DNA from 3 places in the Bilifractor sp. LCP21S3_F8 genome. Region 3 is predicted to be linked to each of the others. Evidence: riboswitches for the same ligand, from Rfam matches in the RefSeq annotation. Region 3 holds a riboswitch; each other region holds the start of a gene.
What was found. A riboswitch is a leader RNA that binds a small molecule or an ion and turns the genes downstream of it on or off. The one in region 3 is predicted to bind thiamine pyrophosphate.
Positions count from the first base shown of each region.

Region 1: another riboswitch for thiamine pyrophosphate. It lies ahead of ACTQ3A_RS13090 (thiamine-binding protein); the one in region 3 lies ahead of ACTQ3A_RS09090 (energy-coupled thiamine transporter ThiT).
Region 2: another riboswitch for thiamine pyrophosphate. It lies ahead of thiC (phosphomethylpyrimidine synthase ThiC); the one in region 3 lies ahead of ACTQ3A_RS09090 (energy-coupled thiamine transporter ThiT).

Region 1 is NZ_JBQKIK010000039.1:9,952-14,156, reverse strand. Features, by position in the region: gene ACTQ3A_RS13100 (MFS transporter) at 1-332, shown strand, start outside; gene ACTQ3A_RS13095 (uroporphyrinogen decarboxylase family protein) at 483-1,571, shown strand; partial or broken gene ACTQ3A_RS13090 (thiamine-binding protein) at 1,656-1,954, opposite strand; TPP riboswitch at 2,127-2,234, opposite strand; gene ACTQ3A_RS13085 (MATE family efflux transporter) at 2,416-3,774, shown strand; gene ACTQ3A_RS13080 (guanylate kinase) at 4,041-4,205, shown strand, end outside.
Region 2 is NZ_JBQKIK010000004.1:55,666-59,870, reverse strand. Features, by position in the region: gene ACTQ3A_RS03240 (DUF975 family protein) at 84-893, opposite strand; gene thiC (phosphomethylpyrimidine synthase ThiC) at 1,192-2,502, opposite strand; TPP riboswitch at 2,714-2,816, opposite strand; gene ACTQ3A_RS03230 (urease accessory protein UreD) at 3,053-3,892, opposite strand; gene ureG (urease accessory protein UreG) at 3,889-4,205, opposite strand, start outside.
Region 3 is NZ_JBQKIK010000017.1:62,056-66,260, reverse strand. Features, by position in the region: gene ACTQ3A_RS09100 (TDT family transporter) at 1-564, opposite strand, end outside; gene ACTQ3A_RS09095 (DMT family transporter) at 1,176-1,496, opposite strand; gene ACTQ3A_RS09090 (energy-coupled thiamine transporter ThiT) at 1,661-2,353, opposite strand; TPP riboswitch at 2,446-2,547, opposite strand; gene ACTQ3A_RS09085 (DUF438 domain-containing protein) at 2,605-4,205, opposite strand, start outside.

The sequences.
Region 1 (4,205 bases), on a different contig from region 3:
TTGGTTTTCTGCTGGTCTTCGCCGGACACAGCATGATCGTCATGACCATAGGTCTTATTGTTGTGGGATTCGGATTTTCGACCTTCTTCCCCGCATTCATGACATGGATGGGCATGGTGACACCACCGAGCACGGTAGCAATGGCATCTTCTCTTATCCTTGCATGCATGAATCTGGGAGGATTTGTGGCTTCACCGTATAATTCGCTTCTGATGCGGATCTTTGGTGAGGATCATTTTATTCTTCCGATGATTGTGATCGCAATTGTATTCGATCTTGTGGCGGCAGTCATCTTTGTTTTTGCGAGTCCGTTCAAGAAGGAAAATACATAAGACAGAAAATACATAAGAAAGAAAAGAAGGACAGGAACGACGGGAAGAATAGATATAATCAGCCGGCGCAGGAACAGAGTTTTTGACGAAATTGAATGCGTATATTTTTCAAATTGAGAAGCTTACAGGTTGAGGAAAAGAGGAATAGATATGATTGGAAAATATATGAAAAGGGCATCAGAGAGAGATTATTCCAGGAACTGGGCACAGCCGGGTACATTTCCGTGGCTGATTCAGCAGCCGAAACCGCCGATCAGCGGGAGGCCGGTATCCGTGCGGGACAATTACATCCGTGCGGTCAAGGGAGAACAACCGTACTGGATTCCGTGCTATTTCTTTGAATCGAATACCATATGGCCGGACGCCATAGAGGAACATCCGGTTCCGGAGGTGAGCGGATATGACTGGTGGGGCGTATACTGGGAGATGGTCGACAGTATTAACGGTATGATTACCAAACCGGGAACCAGAACCATATCGGATTTTTCGAAGTGGAAGGAAGAACTGGAATGGCCGGATATCTCCGGGGTCGATTTTGAAGCGGACGGGAAGAAGATTCAGAAGGATCTGGATCCGGATCGTGTGCATATATACCAGTGTACGGAAGGCATTTTTGAGAGACTTCACGAGCTGATTCCGTTTGCGGAGTCATTGATGGCATTTTATGAGGAACCGGAGCTTCTGGCGGACTTCTTTGACAAAATGGCGGACTACAAGATCGAGACAACGCAGAAGGTATTCGATTATTACGGGCGCGTGGACGGCGTTCTGTATCACGATGACTGGGGCACCGAGCGCGCAGGCTTTTTCTCGAACAAGATGTTCGATGAGCAGCTTCTGCCTTATGAGAAAAAATTCCTGCATGATTTCGTAAAAAAGAATGGTCGGTTTGTAGAGCTGCACTCTTGTGGCAAGAACGGCCAGTATCTCCCGGAAATGATCGAAATGGGAGTGGATTACTGGAATCCGCAGCATCGTGCCAATGATTACGATGAATTGTTTGATCAGTGGAATACGAAAATGAGCTTCGCCTTTGATATTGATATACCACACGGGGCGGATGAGAAAGAAATCCGGAGAATTGTGCGTGATTTCGTGGATCATTACGGAGAAAACGGCAGAATCCTGGCGAGCGTAATGACGGATATGACAGATCCGAAACAGACGGACATCGCGAGGGACGAGCTCTACCACTATTCCCTGGAATACTACAACAGGCTTTATCACAGAGAGGGCTGAAGATATCCCTGCTGCAGCTGGCATATATATGATGACTGCAGCAGGGATACTCATGACGACTGGCTCCGGAAATTTCTGTCGGTATTATTTCGTATGATGTTTTGAAACTTTTTTGTCGATACTCAGAATCTCCTGTTCCGGGTTGTATACCACCTTGATGTATGCGGAGACAGACGGTGCGCCGGCGCGGATTGCGACATGCTGGCATTCCTTTCGTCCATCAGCTGGTCGTAGCTGTCTCCTTCGATGGCGGTCTCGAAAGGCCCCACATAATAGCTGAGGCCGGTGCTCTTGATGTAGGCGATAACCTCATCTACAATCCGGATCAGCTCTTCATCGTTGTCCACATCTGGTAATGTCTGAATGGCTACACTTGCCTTCATTTCTTTTTTCCTCCTTTTCCCTTTTCAACATCTTCGTATTCAACAGCCAACAAGGAAATCGCGCGCCGCAGGTGGATTTCTGCGTCTGTCGGCATAAAAAATGCAGCAGCACCGGAATGAATCAGGCACTGCTGTATCAAGGATGAAGAGCGGGTTTTCTACGGAAAAATCCTATGATTCTCTTTACGCTTCCTACGCTGGCATGATCCAGATCAGGTATAAGGGTCACAGACAACATCTGTATCTCAGTCCTTTCCGGCGGACTCCCCTGCTGTATTTCTATATTTTAGTCACTTTATTTTTCAGTGTCAATCCTGTGGCGGGTTAAAACAGCAAAGCAAAGGCAGCAAAGGATACCAAAGTTAATTGTTGATTTTGCCCGCCTGCCGCAGATTTAAAATGGAATCCTGCATCTTCGGTGGTATAATGTGCAGGTATGAGTTTGAAAGCGGGTTTGGGATATGACGAAGGATATGACGAAAGGGCCGATTCTAAAGACCCTGATACTGTTTACAATTCCCCTGGTTCTGGGAACGCTTCTTCAGCTTACTTATAATGCGGCAGACAGCATGATTGTGGGACGGTTTGTCGGAAAAACAGCGCTCGCGGCAGTGGGTACGACAAATCCTCTGGTTACCCTGGTTCTGCTTTTCACAAACGGGATCTGTCTCGGGGCGGGAATACTGGTAAGCACGCTGTATGGAGCGGGAAAGAAGGAGGAGCTGCAGAGACAGGTAAGTACGGGAATGATCTCAGGGTGCGTTTTCTCCGTGGCAGTCGCGGCTGTGATGTTTGTGGCAGCGAAGCCGCTTCTGATGGCGCTGCAGGTGGAGGCGGTCATTCTTCCGGAGGGAGTCTTCTATCTGAGGATCATACTGTTCGGCATGTTCTTCAGTTTTATCTATAATTATCTGGCCAGTATGCTGCGGGCGATGGGTGACAGCGTCTCTCCGCTGATTTTTCTCGGCGGAAGTGCGGTACTGAATATTCTCGGGGATCTTTTTTTTATCGCGTTACTTCACATGGGAGTGGAAGGCGCCGCGATCAGTACGGTGATCTGTGAGGCCCTCAGTGCGGTTCTTTGTTATTTCTATATTCAGAGGAAGGTTCCGGAGCTTCGTCTTGGAAAAAAATGGCTGATCTTTGACTGGTCGATGCTGAAGAAAACCCTTGCGTTCGGTTTTGTGAGTGCGCTCCAGCAGAGCACGGTTCAGATGGGAAAGATTGGAACCCAGACCATCGTAAATACGCTCGGGGTAAACGCGACGGCGGCTTTCAACGCAACGAACCGGGTGGATGATTTTGCAACGATTCCCCAGCAGAATATCGCGCACGCCATGACTTCGGTGATGGCGCAGAACGTCGGAGCGGGGAATGCGTCGCGGGTGAAGCGGACATATCGTGCCGGAATGTATTGCGAGCTCGTTTATGGCGTGGTGATCGGTGCTGTGGTGTTTTTGGCGGCAGGGCCGCTGACCAGGCTGTTTACTTCGGATCCTGAGGTCATCGCGGAAGGGCAGCGCTATATGCGGCTCATTGCGGTCATGTATCCGGTTCCCGCGTTCACAAACGGACTTCAGGGATATTTCCGGGGAACGGGGGACTTGAAGGTCACGTTATATTCCAGTCTGATCAACATGGGAGTCCGGGTCGCATCGGAAATACCGATGGTGTTCGTGTGGCACTGGGGTTTCATCTCGATTCCATGGTCGTATCTTTTCGGATGGATCGCGATGAGCATATTTGAGCTTCCATTCCTGATCCGGCGTCTTCGCCGGATGGGAAAGAGGCCGACAAACGAGAAAGCGGAGACAGAGTAAGGAGCCACAGCGTCAGAAAAAACCGCGGCGCGGGAAAACCGCAGCGCAGGTAACAGCCGCGGTCGTGGGGAAGGAAATCGTGCGACAGAAAAACCGCTGCGCGGATCAAATGTTACGACTCAGGGAAAATGCGCGGTGCGGACCAGATGTTGTGACGCAGGAGAAAGGCCGCTGTGTGGGAGGAAGCCGCAGCTCGGGATGAGGTCATGATACAGGACGAAGCCGAGAGAGGCACCGGGCGTATCGGTGACCGGTGGAGAGTGAATATGGGTACAATTTTTTACATTATGGGAAAGAGCGCAAGCGGGAAGGATCACATATACACCGCGCTGCTTGCCCGGTCGGAGCTGAATCTGAAGCCGATCGTGCTGTATACCACAAGGCCGATGCGGCAGGGAGAAGAGAACGGCAGAGAATATTATTTTTCAGAC
Region 2 (4,205 bases), on a different contig from region 3:
CCAAAATCGAAAACTATATGTGCTTCGAAAACGCAGACAAACCGCAGCTTATACATTTTGTGGCAAGATTATCGTATGACCGTTTACCACATGCCTGCGAAGCTGCCATTACCGCCCGGATTCTGTCCCGCGAACGGATTTTTCTCGATCTTGATGGCATCGTACAGCGCGGCGCTCGTCTGCGCCATATAGGGATCTACATAGAAAATACCGACCAGCCCGAAGGTAATGCTCGAAAGAATCACCCACAGAAGAAACGAAAGGTCCAGCACAAATGCCTTCCATTTATTTCCATACATCATGTTTCTGCTGATCTGGAACGCTTCCTCCATCGGCATGTCCGGATATTCAGCCAGAAGATACGGGATCATCCGGTATTCATACCCTTTCACGATTCCCGGAATCACGAAAAGCAATGACCAGAGGAAGGTATAGAGATCACGGAAGAACATCACCTTTACCACGTTCTTGTAGGAGTGATCAAATCCGTACATGATTTCGCGAAGCTCCGCTTTCTGGTGAAGATTCGTATAAAAGAATCTCCGCACCCCGACTTCCAGCGGATTCAGCAGAAATACATCGGCCACAATCGCGATAACGGCGATCACCAGTGTCACCAAAAAGATGATTCCGGCAGCCATCAGCCACACACCAAACATCCCGCCGGGAATGCCGCCCGGTCCCGCATGAAATCCGAAAATATCCGTGTCTCTGCCGGAAACGATATCATAATTCAAAATTACGTTGCAAAATCCGGATAACGCTCCTCCGCCTGATCTGCTGTAAGATCCTCCGATCGCCAGCGAAAGAAGAAGTCCGGCAAGAACAGCTTTCCAGTAATTGCCCCTGAATACCTCTTTTGACCGGTTTTTTAATCCGATCCTAGTCCACATACTGCTCCTCCTTTTCTGTGCTGCGGCAAATATTGCAGTATATTCCAACATCCGCGGCAGCCCTGTGGCAGCTTCCGCCTCGCGGCGAAATCTGTAACCATGATTCTCAACCTTAAGTATACAGAATCCAGTGCCGGTAGGAAAGCATTTTCTTTTTTATTTATGCGACAGAAAAAAACAGGGATTTCACAGAACCTCTGTCCGGTGCTGCCGGCTGCTGACCTTAAGTCAGCCCCAGGATAACGGCAGGCTTGTGAAATCCCCGCATAATATCCTCTGATCAGAGGATATCGATATATTAGAGAATATCGATATATTCTCCCGCCAGCGCTTTATTCATGCTCCGCACCGCGCAGAACTTTCCGCACATGGAGCAGGTGTCACTGTGATCATCCTCTGGCGCCCGGCTGTCCCGAATGGACTTCGCAGTATTCGGATCAAGCGCCTCCTTGAACTGAGCATCCCAGTCAAGCTTCCGCCTTGCATCCGCCATCCGATCGTCCTGTTCCCGCGCACCCGGAATGCCCTTGGCGATATCTGCCGCGTGAGCCGCGATCCGGCTCGCTATTATTCCCTGACGTACATCGTCTATGTTCGGAAGCGCAAGATGCTCCGCCGGTGTCACATAACAGAGAAAAGCAGCGCCGCTCATCGCCGCAATCGCCCCGCCGATCGCAGCTGTGATGTGGTCGTAGCCTGGCGCGATATCTGTTACCAGAGGTCCGAGTACGTAGAAGGGCGCTCCCTTGCAGATGGTCTGCTGAACCTTCATGTTTGCGGCGATCTGATCCATCGGCACATGGCCTGGTCCTTCCACCATGACCTGGACATCCCGGTCCCACGCCCTCTGCGTCAACTCACCAAGCCTGAGCAGCTCGCCAATCTGACAGCTGTCCGTCGCGTCCGCAAGGCATCCCGGCCGGCAGGCATCACCGAGGCTGATGGTCACATCATGCTCCCGGCAGATCTCCAGAATCTCATCATAATATTCGTAGAAGGGATTTTCGTTGCCGGTCATCGCCATCCACGCGAATACCAGACTTCCTCCTCGGCTGACTATGTTCATTTTCCTCCTGCCGGCCTTGATTTCCTCAATCGTCTTTCTGGTGATCCCACAGTGCAGCGTCACGAAGTCCACACCGTCCTCTGCGTGCAGACGCACGACATCCACAAAATCCTTTGCACAGAGGGTCGCAAGATCCCTCTGATAATGAATCACGGAATCATAAATCGGAACCGTGCCGATCATCGCCGGACATTCACTGGTCAACTTTCTGCGGAACGGCTGGGTGTTGCCATGACTGGAAAGATCCATGATTGCTTCAGCGCCGAGATCGACGGCACTGAGAACCTTCTTCATCTCCACATCATAATCCTTCACATCACGGCTGATACCGAGATTTACATTAATTTTCGTCTTCAGCATACTGCCGATGCCGTTCGGATCAAGCCCCTTGTGCGCCGGATTCGCTGGGATAACCACCTTTCCCTCTGCTACCCAGTTCCGGATTTCCTCCTCCGTTCTTCTCTCTTTCCCTGCCACAGCCTTCATCTCCGGAGTGACGATCCCTTTTCTCGCCGCCTCCATCTGCGTATGATACTCTCTCATCTGTAACCTTGTCCTTCCTTTCGAATTCTCTAAAATAGAATAAAGTCACTGGCGCTTTTCGCGTGTGACGCTCCTGTCTGCGGTTTCGAAGAGCTGTTCTGGTATAATACTATATAAACTGCGGATTTCTCCGTGCTTCGTGGTTTCGAAGAGCTTATACACAAAAAAAGACGATACCCAAATGGATACCGCCTAACAGACTACATAAAAAACACCAGTGCTCGCACTTCCCTACGTTGGCATTATCCAAATCAGGTTCTCGGGTCGTATCTCATGTGATACCTCTCAGCCTTCCGGCTCCCCATGTTTTTCTATTCTATTGTTCTGTGCCGGCCCGGATGTTTCCCTGAAGCCAGGAGCAATGAGCCTCACAATGGGTTCATGATAACACATTCCCTTATTTTCATCAAGCGTACTTTTGCGCGGAAAATCAACCATTTTCAAAATTCTTTTTGATAGCCGATCTGGATTAACGACTTCCGGCACTTAGTCATACATATGCCTGTTATCTCTATTGACAACACTCAAAATCGCTAAAGGCGCATTTCATTCAGGCATTTTTCCTCAATGCAAAGTGGGGATAACCGAGAATTTTCTCCCGGTAATAACCGGTCATTGAATACACGACTTCGCGGTTCTCCACGATGCTCTTCCCCAGAACACGAAGTACAAGTCCATAACGATCAAGCAGAGACAATCCGAACCGGACCTCCTCGGAACCGGTGAATTTCTGATTCAGAAAATTTCTCAGTTCCTCCAGCATAGCCTCGTCGACACCTTCATCAATGATGACAGCGGAATTGTAGTTCATGGATCCCTCAAAGCATCCGATTTCATGCATATGATCCTCTTCCGGGTTGACGAGCAGAAAGTCATGGAACAGAAGCCGACCATCCATCCGGATATCGGTCTTCAGCCCGATATCCCGGTACTGGAATGGTTCCTCGTCCTCCGACCACCCGGCAGTCAGACCGTCGGTCATAATCAGTCTGGATCCCGAAGCCATCTGGATCTCCGTGTTCTGACGAAATCTTGCCCTGGCATATGGAATCGTCTCATCAATATAATACTCCAGGAAGGAATCCTTTCCGATCTTCACCCGATTGTTCTGACTCGTCAGTCTTCCCCCGTCGCACTTGTAGATATAGTTCGGGGTCTGTGTCGTCACAATCGCATGACACTGTTCCTCAAGCGAAACCTTCTGAAGGTACGTCTCCCCCTCGGTAAAACCGCCGCCGGTGCTGATCAGAAAGTAATAGGGAACGTCGCCTGCAGCCGGAATATTCCCGGAAATCCTGGAATTTCCCCTGCGATAGGTCGACTGTGCCACAGTTCTCCCATTTCGGTTTGTAAATCCGAGGCGGATTTCTCCGTCAAATTGACTTTTCATTCAAGGTCCTCCAGAAGACAATCCTTCTTCAGCCACCGCACAACATCCTCGAGACCTTCGTCCGTTTTCAGATTCGTAAACACAAAGGTACCGTCTCCGCGAAACTTTCGGGACGTCTCCCGCATGTTCTCCAGATTTGCTCCGACATAGGGCGCGAGATCGATCTTGTTGATGATAAACAAATCCGACTTGATCATTCCCTGTCCTGCCTTTGCCGGGATTTTCTCGCCCTCCGCGCAGTCAATGATGTAAATGGAAAAATCTACCAGCTCGGGGCTGAAGGTTGCCGCGAGGTTATCGCCTCCGCTCTCAA
Region 3 (4,205 bases):
CGCCGTCAGAGGCGCAAGCAGCTTCTCCGCAGGGAGCTTACGATAACGGACCGCCATCAGGATCATCAATACCGACGTCGCTGCCAGACCGTAAACCGTCAGCACTCTGCCGAGCGCCTGCATCCCGAAAGCAGGGCTCGTCGCCGCAGCCGCCACAATGCCCACATAGACCAGAAACCATGTCATGTATACTTTTTTCAGCTGAAAACAACGCACAAAGGACGCTGTAAACCACACGATCAGCACCGCGTGAAGCACCAGCGCCGCCCACCAGACTGACACACCAGCCGGAACGCTGACACTCTTCAGACTGACCGCGAGGAACATCAGTCCCATGGAAAAAGTCCCCGCAGCGCCGGCTATGGCAGGATTCTTCATATCCCGGCGCAAATCTTCCGGATACAGAAGAGCCTTCAGAACCAGCAGCACCAGAAGCGCCACGGATACCAGCTCCATGAGAATCCACACAAGATTCGAATAGCTCTTCAGAAAATTCCCAAATGCCGCAAAACCCAGCATCACTCCTGCTATCGGAACCGGCACTCTCCTGATCATGCTCTTCATGCGTCCCTTCCTCCAGAAAAAATACACCTGCCGCTCATTATGTTACGAAACCACAGCCGGAGCTTCTCCTAATGCCAGCCCACAGCCGCAGTTCCTCATAACGCCACTTCACTGCCGCAGTTCCTCATAATACCGGCTCTCAGCCACGTTTTTGCATTACATTTCTGCATTTATTATATTTCCTATCAACTAAATATGATTTTGAATTATACAGGAACATTCCGGCAATATCAACGAAAAAGAAAGCTCATTCGTGTTGCTCATTCCTGCTGCCTTCGAAACGAGATAAAACACGCTGCGCGAGTTTTATCTCGCTATCGCGACGCTCGCCGCACACGAATACTTCGCATTCGGCTGCGGCTCACTATTCGCGTAAATCACGGCCAGTCTCTTACACACGCTTCGCGTGTAACGATCCTGTCTGCGTTTTTGAGGAGCTGATGCGATACCTGGCCATATGTTCAGAATCTTCAAGCGAACAAGGAAGGCCGCCACGCAACAGTTTGCGCAGCGGCCTTCTTCTACATATCTTCCGTATCGTATTATATATTTTCAGTATTCTATATCTGCCATATTTTATATCTGCAGTATTCCATATCTGCCGTATCCCACTATCTGGTTCCCCAGACGTTTACAATCACACACCCGATGATAATCAGCACGATTCCAAAGACGCCGACACCGGTCAGCTTCTGACGGAACAGCAGATAGCCGATGACATTTGTGGCGATCAGTCCCACTCCGCACCAGATTGCGTAGGCGACGCCCACGTTCATACGATCCATGACGTGAGAAAAGGTGTAGTAACACACACAATAACACGCGATACAGATAATTGACGGTAACGGCCGGGTAAAGTGATGCGTATACTTCAGGAGCGACGTTGCCGCCACCTCCGAAGCGATCAGTACTGTCAGCAGAAAAACAGTCATTTTGATTCCTCCTGCATGTTCACTTACACGGATGCTGTCTCATACTGCGACCGACCGGGAATTCCTGCGCTGCATCATCCACGGACATTCCGGCCTTCAGCGTCTCATACTGCGACCGTCCGGAAATTCCCACACACGCACCGTCTCAATGCCTCGCCCGTGCCTTATGCCACGCTCTGTCTCGAATTACCTCCCGCAAGCGCCATCCCTCTGACCCTTATCATCGCCTTATTCACGGCCGGTATGAGAAGCAGCACAATGGTGAGGCCGCACTCCACGAAGATGTAGATCGCATTGTAGGCAAGGGAGTATCCGATCGCCGACATTCCGTATTCATTGCCATAGCTTCCAAAGAAAATGTAGCCTGAAAGAACCGCGAAGAAATACCTGCCGACAACTCCAAGCAGATAGCCCTTGATCAGTCCGTGCTTCGCCCCGGAAAACACACCGGAGAGCCCGAGAGCCGTAAACGCAAACACATAATCCACCAGCATCTGCGGCAGAGAAATAATATAGGGATCAACGATCAGCTGGAGAAGACCGTAGGCAAGACCTGCAAACAGCCCTGTCCCAAGGCCGTACCAATATCCCACAAGCGATATCAGCAGCATGGAAAAGAAGGTTATGCTGCCGCCCATCGGCAGATGAAACAGCTTGATCATGGATGCGACCGTCGCAAGCGCGATTGCCATCGCCGAGAACACAAGCTTTCTCGTACCGAGTACACCCTTCTGGTCCGGTTTCCGGATCAGGCAGACCAGAAGCAGTGCCAGAATGATCACGGCAATCACCGCAATGTAGCCGACCTGCGTCAGCTGGTATACTCCGTCACTTCCAAGAGTAGCAAATACAGACATAATATAATCCTCCTCACAGTTGTCTGCGGGAGGATTTCACTTTTCAAAGCTACGGAACTCTCAGAAACATTCATTTCTTTGATCACACAGCCTGCATTCAGACTCAGCTTCCCTACGCCGGCATTAACCGGATCAGGTCATCAGGGTCAGCCGCATGCACGGCACTCTCAGCTTCCGCTCCCCCAGCAGTTTTTCTTTGTATTTACAGTATAGCAGATAAAGCAAAACCGTCAATTCATTTTCCTGCTGATTCAGTGACCCGCGAAGTGTTCCTTCGCGAATTCCATATCCTGCACCAGCTCCGCAGCCCCAAGATAATTGCCCTTCCGGTCTCTTACGGCAAGATAGTTCACCAGCATGGTTCTTCCGTTTTTCTCCATCCATACCGGTACACTGTCCCTGCTTCCGTCCCGGAAGCTGTCCAGAATACTGCGGACCATGGGCTCTACCTTTGGCGGATGGCAGGAAAAGACCTCCCGGTCAATGGCCATTCCCGCACGCTTGAAGACCTTCGGTCCCTCATTGAAGTAGCGGTTGATGTTGTCCGCATCAATAAAACTGATCTCCATCGGTATGGTGTTCAGCAGTGCTGTAAGCTGCGGAACCGTCATATGTCCGCCCGGCATCACAACCTCGCCCTGGGAGAGGCCAGGCTTTTCTGCCTTTTTCTCTGCGTTCAGAGCCTGCTCCGCTTCTTCCCAGTCCGTAAAGGACTGACCGAGGATCTCCGTATAATCTCCGGAGTCCCGGTACACCGAATACCAGTCTTCCGCCGTGAAATTCACCGCGCAGATCGGGAAGAGAATATTATTTTCTTTGTAAATCATTTCCTCCGCCCGGTCAAGCACCGCCGACAGCCGGCCGTACCAGTCGTCGTCGTGATCTTCATCCTTTGAAAGCGCACTGATCTCGTCGCGGATCTCATCATCCACGGTCCACATGACATCTGACGGGCCGGAGATATCATAACGCACCTTCAGATGCGGATAGAGCAGATCTCCTTTCTTCGCGTAGTGAACTGCAATCTCGCGAAGCTGTGACATAAGCCTGTCGTCCGCACTCTTTCCGGCGACAGCCTCACGCGCACGGAGAAGAAGCGTCTCGATTGCCTGATTCTCCCTCTCAAAGAGATTCAGCGGATGGCCCGGAACCGACGCGAGCGAAGCCGCCAGCTCTTTGCGGTCGCCCGGATCCGCAGCTGCCGTTGAGGTCATCTCCGCTATACGAGAGAAGTCTGCTGTCCTCTGCTCAGCGACAGAAGCACCGGCTCTCTTCTTCTCTACAGCAGAGGAAACTCCTGTCGCCCCTGCTGCAACAGAGGAATCTCCGGCCTTCCCTGCTGCAACAGAGGAGTCTCCGATCTTCTTCATAAGAGAATCCTCTACCGCCTTCTCCGCATTGGCGATCTTCTCTTCTCTTGTCGCACCGTGGAAAAGCGCGGAATGTACATCGCAGAGCTTCTGCACCTCCTCAAGAGGAGTCCCGGATTTCAGAAGATCCTGCTCCGCTCTCATGATTTCGGAGGCATCAACATCACGGAAATTTTTCACAAAATCGGCTCTTACTGCTTCAAGGTCCTCACCGCTGCCGAGTCTTCTCAGGTAGCTCTTGAGAAGTTCGTTGCGCTCCTCAGTCATGCCGCCTTCTGTCTGCGCCGCCGCCCGGCTCACACTGCCGCCTTCTGCCTGCGCCGCCTCCCGGCTCACACTGCCACCATCTGCCTGCGCCGCCTCCCGGCTCACACTGTCACCGGCTGCCTGTGCGTCCTTTGCTTCCTCCCAGGGCATTTTCAGCTCCGGCATTTCTCCCTCGATCTCAAAGCCGTGCGTCATGAGTGCCATGACCACATCCA